DNA from 2 places in the Lysinibacillus sp. FSL K6-1151 genome. Region 2 is predicted to be linked to the other one. Evidence: riboswitches for the same ligand, from Rfam matches in the RefSeq annotation. Region 2 holds a riboswitch; the other holds the start of a gene.
The links. A riboswitch is a leader RNA that binds a small molecule or an ion and turns the genes downstream of it on or off. The one in region 2 is predicted to bind cobalamin.

Region 1 (8,198 bases), 1.6 Mb from region 2:
TTACGTCTGACAAAAGGCGTTCATATTGTCCTCAACCAAAAGGATTTTCCACTGAAGCAAGCTGTTTATTTTGATATTCCTGATGGGCGTATGGCTTTTGCAATTCCGCGAGATGACAAAACCTATATAGGGACAACGGATACAGTCTTTGAGGGAAATCTTGTACACCCTATTGCTACACAGCAAGATGTAGATTATTTAATTGAGGCTGCTAAAAAAATCTTTCCAACTGCTACTATTACAAGAGAAACGATTGAATCATCCTGGGCAGGAGTACGCCCGCTCATTTATGAAAAAGGAAAGGACCCTTCTGAAATTTCAAGGAAAGATGAAATATGGACAGCGCCAAGTGGTTTAATGACAATCGCTGGCGGTAAGCTTACAGGCTATCGTCAAATGGCTGAAACAATTGTCGATAAAATTGTAAAAGCTCGTCGCTATAAGCATGCAAGTGCTTGTTTAACACGTGAGCTCTCACTGTCTGGTGCAAAAGGAATCAACGCGATTAATTTCCCTGACTATATGGCTTATAAAGCACGAGAAGGTGTACAATACGGCTTAAATTATGATGAAGCCAAACAGCTTGTACAAAAGTATGGCACAAATGTAGATGGATTATTTAATCGTGTTAAATTTTTACATGAACATGGCAGTACAATGCCTCTAGCTTTACACGCTATGCTACTGTATGGCATGGAAGAGGAAATGGTCTATACACCGAGCGACTTCTTTATTCGTCGTACAGGCTTGCTTTACTTCGATATTGAGGCTGTCAAGCTTTATAAGCAGCAAGTAATTCAAGTGATGCAACAACACTTGAATTATACGGAGGAACAAAAACACAAGTATATGGCTGAATTAGAGCAAGCCATTAAGGATGCAACAAATTTTGTGAAAAAAGGGGAGTAAGGGATGGAGCGTTATATTCAAATGTCGGATGGACATTTTGTCTTTACTCGAACATTGGAGCCCACAACGCCATGTATTGGTCATATTCACATTTTGCATGGTATGGCAGAGCACAGTGGTCGCTATTTAACATTTGCTAAAACACTCAATGCGGCAGGCTATGCTGTGACGATGCACGATCATCGTGGTCATGGTGAAACGGCGGCCTATAATGGCACGTTAGGTTTTTTTGCTGAAAAGAACGGTTTTGAGCGTGTGGTAGAAGATGCCCATGAAGTGGTCACGCAATTACATGCACCTTATGCAAATGTACCATTCATTATTTTTGGTCATAGTATGGGGTCATTCATTACTAGACGATATATTCAACTGTATGGTGAACAAGTAGACAATGTTATTCTCTGTGGTACGGGAAATGTGACAGCTCTGCATGCTGTTGGAAATATCGTAGCCAAGGTATTAGCTAAGGGGCTAGGGAAAGAAACTGAAAGTAAGCTGCTAAATCAATTGAGTTTTGGTAGCTTTAATAAACAGTTTCCAAATCCAAAGACGGCCTATGACTGGCTATGTTCTGTCCAACAAGAGGTGCAGAAGTATATAGATGACCCATATTGTGGCTTTATTCCAACCAATCAATTTTTTGTCGATTTAACAACGGGCTTTGCAACACTTAATCGTAAAAAAGAATTAGCAAAAATGAGAAAAAATCTTCCCATTCTCTTGATAAGCGGAAGTAAAGACCCGGTTGGCGAACAGGGGCTGGGCGTTTACACAGTTGCTGAACAATTGGCAACAGTAGGAGTAAAAGATGTAACGGTTTATTTATTTGAGGACAAACGGCATGAAATTTTAAATGAAGACAACCAAGAAGCGGTCTTTCAAGTATTATTACGGTGGTTAGAAAAATATGATAGAAACTAAATTACAGCAGGCAGAGGTCGTAGCGATTGTAGGACCAACTGCCTCTGGTAAAACAGCTTTAAGCATTGAACTGGCGAAAAAATATAACGGTGAAGTCATTAATGGCGACTCCATGCAAATTTATAAAGGACTCGATATTGGGACTGCTAAAATTAAGGAAGAAGAGATGGAGGGCGTACCACACCATCTACTCAGTTTTTTAGAGCCGACAGAATCTTTTTCAGTAGCGGATTATCAAAAATTAGTCCGAGCAAAAATTGCAGAAATCCAATCTCGACAAAAATTACCCATTATAGTAGGTGGCTCAGGCTTATATGTACAAGCGGTCCTCTATGATTTCCAATTTACTGATGAGAAAGTTGATGAGGAAGCACGAAAAGCCTACTATGATGAATTAGCAAAGCTTGGCCCTGAGGCAATGCATGATAAATTAAAACAACTAGACCCTCAAACAGCGGAGACGATTCATCCAAACAATACGCGTCGTGTCATTCGTGCATTAGAAATGCTGGAATTAAGCGGTGTATCCAAAGCAGCTGAAGCACAAAACCGAGGGGAAGTACCTCTTTATAAGCATGTCATTTTGGGGTTAGGTCAAAATATGACCCGTGAAGTGCTTTATGACCGCATTAACCGTCGTGTTGATTTAATGATGGACAATGGCCTTTTAGAAGAAGTCAAAGGTTTATGGCAGCAAAATATTCGAAATGTGCAGTCCATACAAGCAATTGGCTATAAGGAATTGTATGATTATTTGGATGGCAAATGTACCCTCGAAGAAGCTATTGATAGCTTAAAACAAAATTCACGCCGCTATGCAAAAAGACAACTTACCTATTTTCGCAATAAAATGGATGTCCATTTTATTACGACGGATGAACAATTATAATAATTAAGAAAAATTTCTAAAAATTACTAATTGATAAATTGGTAGAACATGCTACTATAGGAGTGAAGAGGTAGAAAGTTAGTGGGGAGGCTATTTGATGAAATCAATCAACTTGCAAGATACGTTCTTGAACCAACTACGTAAAAACAGTGTTTTTGTAACTGTATTTCTGTTAAATGGATTTCAGTTAAAAGGGACTGTGAAATCATATGACAATTTTACAGTTTTATTAATGGATGCTGAAAATAAGCAGCACCTAATCTACAAGCACGCCATTTCTACATTCGTTCCAGCAAAACAAATAGAGTTTTTAGAGACAGAAGGATAAAAAATTGTTAAACAGCTTGTGTTCACCACACTGGCTGTTTTTTTTGTTACAAGCTATAATGTAAGTGGAATTTGAAATTTTGGAGGAAAAAAGTTCATGAAATCAATGGAAACAACACAATTACTAGAACGATTAGATGCAAATGAGGACCTATATATTATTGATGTACGTGAAGAGGATGAAGTAGCACACGGCATGATTCCTGGTGCCAAGCACATTGCCCTTGGGACAATCCCGGAACGTTTAGAGGAATTAGACGTAGAAAAGCCATATATTGTTGTTTGTAAGGCTGGTGCTCGTTCTGCTAATGCATGTGCTTATTTAGAAGCGCAAGGATTTGATGTAACAAATCTTGAAGGCGGCATGCTAGCTTACGATGGGGAATTAGAATTTAAATAAATGACATAATGAAAAATAAAACCATCCATAGCATTTTTGTGAAGGGTGAAAATGGATTTCCGTTGCAGGCTACTTGCTTTCCTGTGGGCGAGCGCCGAGCCGCTTCCTCCGTGCAGAGGCTCGCCTGTCTCACTATCCCACGGGAGTCAAGTAGCCTTCCATTCCAATGCATAAAAATGGTACCTTTTTAGCAAAGGTATTCACTACTCTTTATGGAGGGGTGTTGTTACTTACCACTTCTTCACATTGAAAATAAAGGGCTATCCTTTCTCTCATCAGACAAATAATGGGCTATTTTGTTCACTACGGTTCGTATGAAAGAGAAGGAAAAGCCACTTTTACATATGGTTGATTGGAGTGGAGCCAGTGTCACTCCTAGGGGATTTAGCGTCACAGAGGGGACCTTGGAGCGAACGCAGTGAGTGAAGCGGCTCATCATCGGACGCCCCCTGAAAGGACGCTGGAACGGAAATCAACCTCTCGCTTTTCAAAGTGGCTGTTTCTATCATTGACATCACCTTTTTTATATACTTATTTTCGGAGTGTGTTCATGATGAGGCTGAAATTTTTTTCAAAGTTAATATACGGATTCACATTTTTTTGCCCACGAACCTTTAAAGCATAACTGGAAAAATTTAAACCAGCACCATATATTTGTAAAGCACCATTCGCAAGATCCCCCTTTTGAAGAAGTTCAAGACCATCTTTTAAGAAATTTTCACTCTCATCGAAGTGACATTCCGTCATGTATTTATCCCCGCTATAATATAACTTCAAATTTTCGATGATTATATTCGCTGTTTCGTTACTTATACTAGCATCGACATTCATTAATAACTGATTGATTGGTTTCACTAACTGAGCGTAGTGACTATCATAATTTTCACAAGTCTCCGCAATGGCATTTCTCAATTCTCTTGCATTCATCCTAACTCCTCCTCAAAGAAAATTTATGACCTACCTTATATTGTACATACTCATAATAGTATGAAGGGATTAGTGACCCCTTTCTTTATAAAACTTACTCTTTAATTTTCAGAAATATGTTACAATTATGTAGGTGAAGGAGGGATTTTGTATGTTTTGTTCAATAGCACCCCCAACAATGTCTTTACAGTAGAATCTACTGTTTAGGCATACAATAACAGTTTGCTCATTTTCAATAGATTCTACTGTATAGGTTAATACTTTATACGTAGAAAGTAGGTATTTGTAATGAGCGGAAAATTAGCATTTGTATTATCCATGATTATTTTTGGAGCAGTTGGTGTTTTTGCCAAGTATATTCCGTTAACTTCAAGTGAAATTGCTTTTTGGATGAGTTTAATAGGTGCTTGTTTTTTAGTAGTGATTTTTATTTATAAAAAGGGGAATTTTTCGAAATTAGAGATTATAAAAAATAAGTGGAAATTAATACTTTCTAGTATCGCCTTGTGTGGGAACTGGATTTTTTTATTTCAGGCTTATAAAGCAACAACGATTGCCAATGCTGCATTGAGTTATTATTTTGCACCAGTACTCGTTATCTGCTTATCTCCAATTATTTTAAAAGAGAAGCTAGTTGGCAGAAAAATAATGTATGTCTGTGTGGCTCTTATCGGACTATATTTGATTGTCCAAAGTCAAGGCACTGGGGACAGTGAGCATTTTATAGGCATTGTCTACGGTCTTATCGCGGCATGCTTTTACACAGCGCTAACATTGACAAATAAATTTATATGCGGCTTAAAGGAACCAGAAAATACAATGATTCAACTTTCTTTAGCAGCATTTTTCCTTAGCTTCTATCTACTTGGAACTACAGGATTTCAGGTCATGAAAATCAGTTTTGAGTCAGTCCTATTCTTAATTACATTAGGCATTGTCCATGCAGGGGTTGGATTTTTATTGTTCTTTTTAGGCATGTCACAGTTAAAAGGACAAAGTATAGCCATTCTTAGCTATATTGATCCACTGACATCATTAGTAATTTCCACGATGATTATAGGTGAAAAAATGACGCTTCTACAAATAATAGGAGCGGTCCTATTATTAGGCTCAACATTGCTAAGCGAAATAGAAAAAGAATAGGTAACCGAAGAAATGGTACAAGGCGAGTATTCTAATATTGACAGAAAAAATACGCTGTCGTAGATTATAAATAGTTTAATAAAAGCATTAGGTGCCCAATAGGGAGAATAGGGAATAAAGTGAAAAACTTTAGCGGACCCGCCACTGTATAAGGGAGTGTCATCGTAAATGCCACTAGCGAATCGCTGGGAAGGCACGATGATATGTTGAGCTTGAGCCAGGAGACCTGCCTACTTGCTTCGGAAGTATATAGATGATGGAAAAGTCTGTAGTTTATTTGTCATGACAATAAACTACAGACTTTTTATTTTGTCTTCATGTAGAACGAGAGGAGAAACAATAATGCAATTATTACAAGACACGATTCAAAATATCCAAGAGGCTGATATGAATAGTATGGACCAAGCTAGAAAGCGAATTGATGCGCTTTGTAAGCCCCCAGGTAGCTTGGGGAAACTAGAATCACTTGCCGTACAGCTTTCAGGCATAACAGGACAATTATATCCAATGGTCGATAAAAAAGTGATGATTGTCTGTGCAGCAGATCATGGCGTTTGTGAGGAAGGCATAACAACGAATCCACAAGATGTTACGGTCTTTCAAACATTAAATTTTCCTAAGGGAGGTACAGGCGTTTGTGCGATTGCGGGCATTACCAATGCAAAGGTAGTAACAGTAGATGTTGGGGTAAAAGAAGATATTCCGCTTGATGCAGGTGTTATCATTCATAAAATTAAACATGGCACAGATAACATGGCACAGGGCCCTGCTATGTCAAGAGAAGAGGCTATTCAATCCATTGAAGTGGGGATTCATGTGGCAACAGATGAAATCACAAAAGGAGCCAACCTACTTGGAACAGGTGAAATGGGCATTGGTAATACAACGCCGAGCACTGCCATATTAGCTGCTTTGACTGGCTATGACCCTATTGAAATAACAGGGTTTGGCGCAGGAGTTGGTCAAGGAGGGATTGCTCATAAAGCAGCAGTAATTGAAAAAGCAATTACTCTCAACAACCCCAATCCTAACGATATCATTGATGTTCTAGCTAAAGTTGGAGGGCTAGAGATAGGGGCTATGGCTGGTATCATGCTGGCTGCCGCAAGTCACCGAAAACCTGTTATTATTGATGGTTTTATTTCGACTATTGCTGCGCTTATTGCTTATCAAATTGAACCGAAAGTAAAAGACTTTATCATACCTTCCCATGCTTCAGAGGAACCAGGGGCTAAAATTGCCGCATCATTACTTGGTGTAGAGCCAATGCTGCATATGAACATGCGATTAGGCGAAGGCTCTGGTGCTGCTCTAGCCTTTCCTCTTTTAGATGCCGCTTGTTCTATGATGAAAAATATGGTGACATTAGAAGAAGCCATGAATCTTTTGGCTAAATAGTTACTGAATAACAAATAAGCGCAAATAGTTAATGAACTCTTTGCGCTTATTCATTTTTTTATCAATTACAGTATCTATGCCCGATTCAACTTACGCAAAGGCAAACGCCACTTCATCATATAGGAAAGAATGCGTAATGCTGTAATCACTGCAAATAATACATAAAGGAAAATGTCTCCAGTCAAAACTTCAAATCCGATAACAAGCCCTGCGAGAGCAGCCCAAACACCATAGACTTCATCACGGAGAACTAGCGGCTTCCGTCTAGCTAATAAATCTCGCACAATACCACCACCTGAACCTGTTAAAACAGCAGCTACAACGACTGCGCTAATTGGCATATCTAGCTTCACTGCATAGAGTGCACCTTGAATAGCGAATGCGGATAAGCCAATGGCATCTGTGAAGTTGCCCCAACGATGCCAATGCTGAATCAGATGATGCGGGAAGATAAAAAATATCGTAATCGCAGCTAGTGCAATTTGAAACATCATATCCTGTCCCCATAAGGTTGTGACAGGCAGTCCGATGAGTAAATTTCGAATAGCTCCTCCACCAAAAGCAGTGACAATACCGAGTATATATACACCGAATAAATCGTATTCTTCTTCCATGGCAATGATTGCCCCAGAAATAGCAAAGGCAATTGTTCCAATAATACTAAAAACCTCCCAAGCCATCCCTTTCACCCCTTCTATCAATAAATGAACTTCTTTTTTAAAAGTTAAAAGACTTTTTTTGACGTAACAGAATCTATGAATTTAATAGCCAAAATCAGTCATTACATACGCTTCTTGAAGTAAGTCCGCACATTAGCTTAGCGTAAAATTCGCTTAGAAACAATAGGCAAGTTTTGCAGGGGTTCATACAAATTGATAAGATGTTATTGAAATAAAGAAAAACATTCGTCAAAAGCGTTGATATACCAGTAGTTATTTAGGGAATTCTAGAATGAGTGAAGTCAATTTAGAGAGTCGATAGATCTTACTGATTGAAATGCGGGACAATTGTGAAATGGAGAAGAAAAGAATGACGTTTACATCTAATTTATCAGCACAAACGCTATCCTTAGCGTCAAAAATAGAGGAGCAAGTTCGACCCTATCATGCAAAGGTAGAAGAAATGGCGTTTTATAATCAACAGAAGGTGCTAGCAGCATTTCGCAAGCATCAAGTAAGTGACTATCATTTACATCCATCCAATGGCTATGGCTATGACGATGAGGGACGCGATAATTTAGAGCGTGTTTATGCGGAAGTTTTTGGGGCGGAGGCTGCCATTGTA
Region 2 (8,198 bases):
ATGATACCAAATAACTGTAGACCAATGAACATGGCAATTAATGTTGGCAAAGTGGATAAGCCAATGTGGTCGCCCATTAGTTTAGGCTCGACGACACGACGAATAATAAGTAAAATAGCAGCTAGGATGAATAATTTTACAGCAATAGCTGTGTTTCCCATTAATAGATGGTATAGTCCCCATGGGGCTAATATAATAATGGACCCTAGGAAAGGAACGATATCTATTAACCAAATAATAATGGTCATCGTAACTGCATATTTCGGTTGGATTAATAGTAATCCAATAAGTGTGACGCCACCTATGATAAAGCTTACAAATAAGTGTGCCTTCATATAACCGAATGTTGCATCTTTTAAACGATTTAAGATGATTTTTATTTTCTTTGCTGTGTTAGGCTTTAAATATTTATAAGTGATTTCCTTTAATTTGGGCAAATCAAGCATAAATAGGAATAAAGCAATCATATAAACGAGAAGACTGATAAATAGGCTTGGAATCTCTGAAAAGAATGCTGAAACTTTGTTATAATTAAAGAAGCTTAAAAAGGATTCTTCAACTTTCTTTATGAAATCCATAGTGGTTTTTTGAAGCGAAGCACTTACTTCAGGTGGAAAGTCCTCTGTGTATTTAGAAATATTTTCTTGCATATGAAGCCACATATCTGATAGCTTGGAAATATAATAGGGAGCTTGCTTTGACAATATAATTATTTGCGACATAATTTGTGTAATGGATATATAGCAAATAATAGAGATAACAATAACACTCACTATGTATATAAAAGCAACTACAATTTTCCTTGACATTTTCCATCGCCTTTTAAAGAACATAACAATGGGTTCTAAGAAAAATGCACTGACACCAGCAAGTATTATAGGCATGGATACAGGGATTACAAAATAGGCAGCTACAAGTAGAGAAAGAATCACAATCAATCGGAAAATCATTTTCCTAGCATTAAATTTATTCATAAACTCACCTTCTTTGAGAAAAAAATTAAGTTAAGTGTACCATAAATCAAATTTTATTACGTTCTGAAACAATAAAGGTAGGGATAAATTATGGAGAAAGAGATTTTGCAACTTTTTAATAATCTAACAGAGCATGACCGCGATATTGAATCTTACGAGGAACTAATAAAAATTCTGCAGGAACCCGTAGATTGGACATATGCAGTCTGGGAACAGCTTGTACAAGCACTTACATACAAAGATGGTCATGCACGTGCACGTGCTGCACAAATTTTATGCGCCTTAGCCGCAAAAAGTGACCCAGAAGAAAGGGTATTGGAGGATTTTTTAAAAATTTGGGCTGTGACTTATGATGAACGATCCGTTACAGCTCGAAATGCATTACAAGCTATTTGGAAAATTGGGCTAGCAGGTCAAGTACAAAGTGACTTAGTGGTGTCTTATTTAGCAAAGAGATTTCAAACTTGTTTAGATGAGAAGCATCCGACTCACATTCGCCATGATATTATTGTATCTTTTAAAAAGCTATATGACGAGACAAGTGACATAAAGTTATTAGACATTGCCCATCGTTTAATTAATGAAGAGCAGGACGTTAAATCTAAACAGAAGTATAAGTCAGCCATCCGTTCAACGTAACGAGATGGTGTTTTTTGTGCAAATTATTTGGTAAATTATTGAATAGTCAACAATAAATGAAAAAACAAAAGGGGTTAAGACATGAGCATTTATAATTATTTAGTACGAAAACCTAATGGTGAAATTTTATCCATGGAAACATATCGTGGAAAAACGATGCTAATTGTCAATACGGCGAATCAATGCCGATTTACATATCAATTTGATGACTTACAAAAAATGTATGATAAATATGGGAAAGATAATTTTGTCGTTCTAGGATTTCCTTGCGATCAATTTGGTCATCAAAATCCTGAAGATGGCGAGGAGACTACGCATCTTTGTAAAGTGAATTATGGCGTTACCTTCCCAATTTTTGAGCTTGTACAAGTAAATGGAGAGACTACCCACCCATTATTCAATTATTTAAAACATGAAGTGGATTTTCGAGAGTTTGGCAAGGCGAGCATGCAGGAAAAAATGCTTGCTGAGGCAATTGTTCAACTTGCCCCAAACTTTTTAGATGGTCGTAATATTCGCTGGAACTTTACAAAGTTTTTAGTAGATGCTAACGGCAAGACCGTTGCACGCTTTGAACCAACAGATTCACAACTTGATATTGAACAGGCAATTGAAACTATACTATAAAACAGTTTTGTTTATCTTATTCTTTAGAAATGGTGACGATCCATTCAAAGCACAGCTATTTTTTCCTATTAATATATGATAAACTGCTTTACAAGTGAATTATTCTTGCAGAATAAAGGTGCTAACAAGCATAATCGGGAATTCGGTGAAAAACCGAAGCTGTTTCCGCAACTGTAAGTACAGCTAGTATAAAGGTTTACCACTGTCTTAACAGAGATGGGAAGGTACTTTATCACACATTCGTTTTTTATGTAATGAACTGTACAAGCCAGGAGACCGACCTTTGTTTGAACGTATAAAAACTTCTCGGAAGCTAGGAGGATATACGGCAAATACATAGGCTATGTCATGTTAATTTGGCCATTATTATGTTATTTTCGTCGTTCCTTTGCGTAAAGGAGCGGCGTTTTTTTATGCAAGAATTTTCATAATGAAAAGTGGGGGGAACGCAAGTGAAAAAAGATGCACGTTATTCTTGTTATCCATTTATGCGTGAAAAAGCTTCGACGGTTGATTTTGAGATTCGAACAGACAGTCTGACTACGCATTTGGGAGTTGCTTTAGCTGCAGTTAAGAAAGAGGATGTACAAGCTGTTGTAGAAGATTTAATGGTTATTTTACCTATGGCCTACCATGTCAATGGCTCGGTTCGTGGAAAACTAGCTGTAACAGAAGAGGATCTTGCTTGGTTAAGTGAGCGCTATGATTTTTATGTTCGTCATGTGAAGGAAGAGATACAAAACTTTGTTTTACCTCAAGGTACGGAGGCTGCTGCTGCTCTACATCTTTGCCGTAGTGAAGCCAAAAAATCATATCGTACATTACACAAAGTATCGGAAGAACGAGAGGTTCCAGCTATTCTTTTTGATTATTTAGGCCTATTAGCCAATGTCTGCTTCGTTATGGCTGTCTTTATGAATCAACAAGCAGGGATAGCTGAAATATCATTTATTAGTAAATCATATCCGATGAAAAAGAAAAAGGAGAATAATAATGAAGAAATTATTTAATGTTCAATGGCTAACAGTACTCTTCCTTGCAATGATTTTAGCAGGTTGTGGTACTTCAGTAGATACTAAAAATAAAGACGCTTCACAGGATACACAACAAACAGAGCAAACAAACTACAAAGTGACAGATGATCGCGGTGTAGAAATAGAGTTTAAAGAAGTACCAAAAACAGTTGTATCATTGCAACCAAGTAATACAGAAATTTTATTTGCTCTAGGTGTTGGTGATAAAATCGTAGGAGCAACTGAGTATGATACTTACCCAGAGGAAGCACAGAAAATTGAACGGGTTTCTGATTCTGTGAATTTTAACAGTGAACGAATCATAGCGTTGAAGCCAGATGTTGTTATAGCTTATACGATTGGTGATAAGGAAGCAATGAAACCACTTGAAGATGCTGGAATCAAAGTGTTTGTTATTCAATCAGCAGCTACATTCGATGATGTTTATGGTGACATCGAACAGATCGCAGCTGTAATGGGTGTTGCAGATAAAGGAAATGAAGTAAACGAAGAGATTAAAGCGAAATTAGCTGACGTTAAAGCAAAGGTGAAGGAAGTAAAAGCACCGAAAAATGTTTATTTAGAAATTAGTCCTAAGCCCGATATTTATACAGCAGGCTCTGGTACTTTCCAGCAAGAAATACTAGATGCAGCCAATGTTAAGAATGTTTTTTCTGACTTGAGCAGCTGGGCACAAGTTTCTGAGGAAGATGTCATAGTGAAAAACCCAGATGTTATTTTAACGACAGTAAACTACACAGAGGATCCAATAGGTGAAATACTTGCACGTGATGGATGGAATACAGTGACAGCAGTTCAAAATAAAGCAGTACAGACTCTTGATACAGATATCTCTAATCGACCTGGCCCACGTATTGGGGAAGCCGTAGAACTAGTAGCAAAGGCTGTCTATCCAGAGTTATTTAAATAAGAAACCATTCAAGGCTAGCTGTATACTGACAGCTAGCCATTTTTATGTGGGTTGTTATTTCCTAGTGTGAAAATTGGAATTAATTGAGTTAGTTCTATAAAATAAAAGTAAGAGTGCTCGATAATTTTAGGAGGTGTAGTAATTGGAACAGTTAGAGACAAAGATAATTCCATTTGAGGCAGTTTATAATTTTCGAGATATGGGGGGATATAGGACAAGGGATGGGCGCATTGTCAAGAACGGTTTATTTTACCGCTCAGCGGCTCTTGGGAAAATGACGTTGGCGGATAAAGAGCTATTTGAAACATTAGGGATTAAAACCATTTTTGATTATCGTGATAATAATGAGGCACACCATAATCCTAACCCTATGTTCTCACACGCTCAATATATTCAAATACCAGCGAAGGGCAATCATACATTTGAAATGCCTACAAATGCTGGTGGTAGAGATTTTTATAAAGCAGTAAGCCCCGAAATGTTCCGAGATTTTTATGCACAGATGCCGTTTAATAATCCTTCTTTTAAAGAGTTAATGAAAACCATACAAAATCCTGACAATTTGGGTCTTGTCCACCATTGTGCAGTTGGTAAGGATCGCACAGGTATAGGGGGAGCTCTTATTTTGCTAGCCTTAGATGTACCTGAGGAGACGATTATGGAAGACTATTTAAACACGAATATCCATTTACGTCCAATGGTAGACAGAATGGCACAGGCTATTCAACATCAATATAATGAGCAAGAATTACAGCAATTCTATGCATTAATGTCTGCTCGAGAAGACTATTTACAAGCAGCATTGGATGCTATGGATTACCATTATGGCTCAAAGACTAAGTTTTTAGAGCAGGAGTTTGGCCTAACTATTGCTAGACGAGAGCAATTGCAAGCTTATTGCTTAACATAACAATGACCCCTTTCACATATCTGTGTGAGAGGGATTTTTTATGTGGAAGCGCTGTCTTCCTATAAACCTCTTTACAGTCTGAAAATTTATGATAAGATACAATAGATTTTTAAGAAAAATATAGGAGAAGTGAAAGTATTGGCAGAGACAATGAAAGAGACAAATAAGTTAAGTCTATTCCATTTAACATGGCCTATTTTCTTAGAAGTATTTCTATTTATGTTAATGGGATTAGCCGATACTTTTATGCTCAGTGCTTTATCAGATAATGCTGTATCCGGAGTAGGTGCAGCCAATCAATATATCCATATTGCGATCTTGATTCTTGAAGTGGTAGGGAATGGTGCATCCATTGTCGTTTCACAGTATTTAGGTTCAAGACGTTTTTTTGAAGCAGCGAAAATATCGGCTTTAGCTGTCACAATGAATTTGGTTGTTGGACTGTTAATGAGTATTCTATTTTTCTTCTTTGCAAAACATTTAATGACTATGATGAACTTGCAGGGAGAAGTACTTCACTATGCACAAAGTTATTTAGTTATCATCGGGAGTTTTATTTTTCTACAGGCTATTATTAATGCACTTGCTGCAATTATTCGTGTACATGGTTGGACGAAGCAAACGATGTATGTATCACTTGGCATGAATATCTTGCATGTTGTGCTAAACTATGGTCTGATTTTTGGGAATTTAGGTTTACCAGAGCTTGGTGTAAAAGGAGCGGCTATTTCTTCGGTCATTAGTCGGGGATTAGCTGTACTAGTGTTTTTCTGGTTGCTCTATCAAGTGATGGAAGTACGCGTGAAGCTACACTATTATTTTGATTATTCTAAGGAATATGTAAGGAAAATATTAAACATTGGTTTACCTTCTGCCTTTGAGCAGGTACTTTATCAGTTTTGTCAGATTGTCTTTTTATATTATGCGACATATTTAGGAGCAGAAACACTGGCAGCACGACAATATGCTATGAATATTTCGATGTTTACGTATTTATTTGCGATTGCCATTGGTACAGGAACAGCTATTATTATCGGACGTCATGTGGGGGCAGGGAAGAAGGATGAGGCATACCATCAACTATGGATAAGTGTCCGTGCGGCATTTGTTTTTACGATTATTATGGTTGCAGTCGTTACGATTTTCCGCAAACCACTCATGCATGTTTTTACCGATAATCCAGATGTCATTACTATTGGAGCATCCGTGTTAGCCCTCAGTATTTTGCTAGAGACTGGCCGTACAATGAATATCGTTGTCATTAACTCTTTACGTGCTTCTGGAGATGCCAGATTTCCTGTGAAGATTGGTTTTCTATCGATGGTTTGTATGAGTCTTCCGCTTGGTTATTTATTTGTATTTATATTGGATTGGGGCTTGGTTGGAATATGGCTAGCTATTTCAGCAGATGAATGGGTACGTGCAATTATCGTATACTTTAGATGGAAAAGCCGTAAATGGGAGCGATTTGCCCTCGTTTCACCGAATGAACAGAAGGAGGCATAGAAATGGGAGCATTATCTAAACGTGCGATAGCGGCAGCATTAATGGAGCAATCTATCACACTATTTGCTTGTCCTGTATGTCAGCAATCGATGCATGTCTATGAGCAGGGAAGATTGGTTTGTCCTGCTAACCATTCTTTTGATATAGCTAAGCAGGGCTATGTCAACATGCTGACACATAGCGCTGCTTCTAAATATAGCAAAAGTCTTTTTGAATCTCGTAAGGCAGTGATTGATAGTGGGATTTATGATGCTGTAGAAGAAAAAATTAGTAAGCTTATAGCCTCTGCAAAAACAGTGCTTGATACTGGCTGTGGAGAAGGATCACATTTAGCTCGTATTATGACAGACATAGACAATGGCATCGGTGTTGGTATCGATATAGCAAAAGAGGGCATATTGGCAGCAACACGTCATTATCCACAACAAATTTGGTGTGTAGGTGATTTAGCCAAAAGTCCATTTGCGCAAGAAAGCTTTGATGCAATATTAAATATTTTATCGCCCGCAAATTATGAGGAATTTAAGCGTCTTCTTGCCCCAGATGGCTGTCTTGTAAAGGTTGTACCACAAAGCGGCTATTTACAGGAACTGCGTGCCCAATTATATGCAGATTCGAGCAAGGAAACATACTCTAATGAACAAATTGTTGCCCGTTTTAAAGATAGCTTTAGTGAAGTTATAGTAGAACGTGTAACCTATACTTTACCGCTTGCAGAAGAGCTTGTGCCGGCGTTATTAGAGATGACACCGATGGGCTGGCATAAAAAAGAGGAAACGGCCATTGTATTAAATGAAATTACGATTGATGTAGATCTATTAGTAGGGAAAGTTTAAGAGGGCCACCTGCAATTGCAGTATACTGGTCTTTTCGATTACAATGGGAATAACTATTGAATAAGGTAGGAATGTAACAGTGTATAAATTAGCAGCTAATGTTGTCAAAGTAATATTAAAATTAATGGGTTCAAAGGCTCGTGTATATGGAGAAGAAAACTTGCCAAAAGATGGTGGGTATATTATAGCTTGTACACATACAGGCTACGTTGATATTTTAAACCTTGGTGTAGCCATGTACCCTCGTGAAATTCACTTTATGGCGAAGAAGCAATTATTTGAAATGAAAGGGCTTGGCTGGCTTATTGAGCGTTTAAATGCCTTTCCGGTGGATCGTGATAATCCTGGACCAAGCGTGATTAAAATTCCTTCACAGTTATTGAAAGAAGGTAAAATTGTAGGGATTTTTCCCTCTGGTACTCGTAGCTCAGAAGGAACGGATTTGAAGCAAGGAGCAATTACGATTGCACAGCTAGCAAAGGCGCAAATTGTTCCAGCTGCATATGTTGGCGCGCGTAATGCTGGCGATGTAATGAAGCGTGGCAAAGGCTACTTAATCTATGGTGAGCCATTTTATGTAACAGGGAAAGGGAAAGAAGGTCGTGAGCAATTTACACAACATCTTGAACATGAGCTAATTTCTTTAACGGAAGAATTACAAAAACGTATTGCAGTCAAATAAAGAGAAGCGGCACTCAGAGTCACATAGATTTTGAGTGCTTTGTTGTAGGAGGAGAAACATGATTCGAGTACTTTTCGTTT

Region 1: linked by a shared signal. The riboswitch ahead of cobT (nicotinate-nucleotide--dimethylbenzimidazole phosphoribosyltransferase) and the one ahead of MHI04_RS20575 (hypothetical protein) in region 2 are both predicted to bind cobalamin.

Annotation. Positions count from the first base shown of each region.
Region 1 covers NZ_CP152040.1:1,213,454-1,221,651, forward strand. The annotation lists gene MHI04_RS05670 (glycerol-3-phosphate dehydrogenase/oxidase) at 1-909, shown strand, start outside; gene MHI04_RS05675 (alpha/beta fold hydrolase) at 913-1,830, shown strand; gene miaA (tRNA (adenosine(37)-N6)-dimethylallyltransferase MiaA) at 1,817-2,719, shown strand; gene hfq (RNA chaperone Hfq) at 2,817-3,047, shown strand; gene MHI04_RS05690 (rhodanese-like domain-containing protein) at 3,144-3,446, shown strand; gene MHI04_RS05695 (hypothetical protein) at 3,978-4,373, opposite strand; gene MHI04_RS05700 (DMT family transporter) at 4,662-5,516, shown strand; cobalamin riboswitch at 5,589-5,765, shown strand; gene cobT (nicotinate-nucleotide--dimethylbenzimidazole phosphoribosyltransferase) at 5,859-6,914, shown strand; gene MHI04_RS05710 (trimeric intracellular cation channel family protein) at 6,989-7,594, opposite strand; gene MHI04_RS05715 (methionine gamma-lyase family protein) at 7,944-8,198, shown strand, end outside.
Region 2 covers NZ_CP152040.1:4,255,654-4,263,851, reverse strand. The annotation lists gene ytvI (sporulation integral membrane protein YtvI) at 1-974, opposite strand, end outside; gene MHI04_RS20585 (hypothetical protein) at 1,065-1,613, shown strand; gene MHI04_RS20580 (glutathione peroxidase) at 1,695-2,240, shown strand; cobalamin riboswitch at 2,340-2,540, shown strand; gene MHI04_RS20575 (hypothetical protein) at 2,693-3,250, shown strand; gene MHI04_RS20570 (ABC transporter substrate-binding protein) at 3,234-4,184, shown strand; gene MHI04_RS20565 (tyrosine-protein phosphatase) at 4,327-5,094, shown strand; gene MHI04_RS20560 (MATE family efflux transporter) at 5,245-6,600, shown strand; gene MHI04_RS20555 (putative RNA methyltransferase) at 6,603-7,436, shown strand; gene MHI04_RS20550 (1-acyl-sn-glycerol-3-phosphate acyltransferase) at 7,516-8,118, shown strand; gene MHI04_RS20545 (low molecular weight protein-tyrosine-phosphatase) at 8,177-8,198, shown strand, end outside.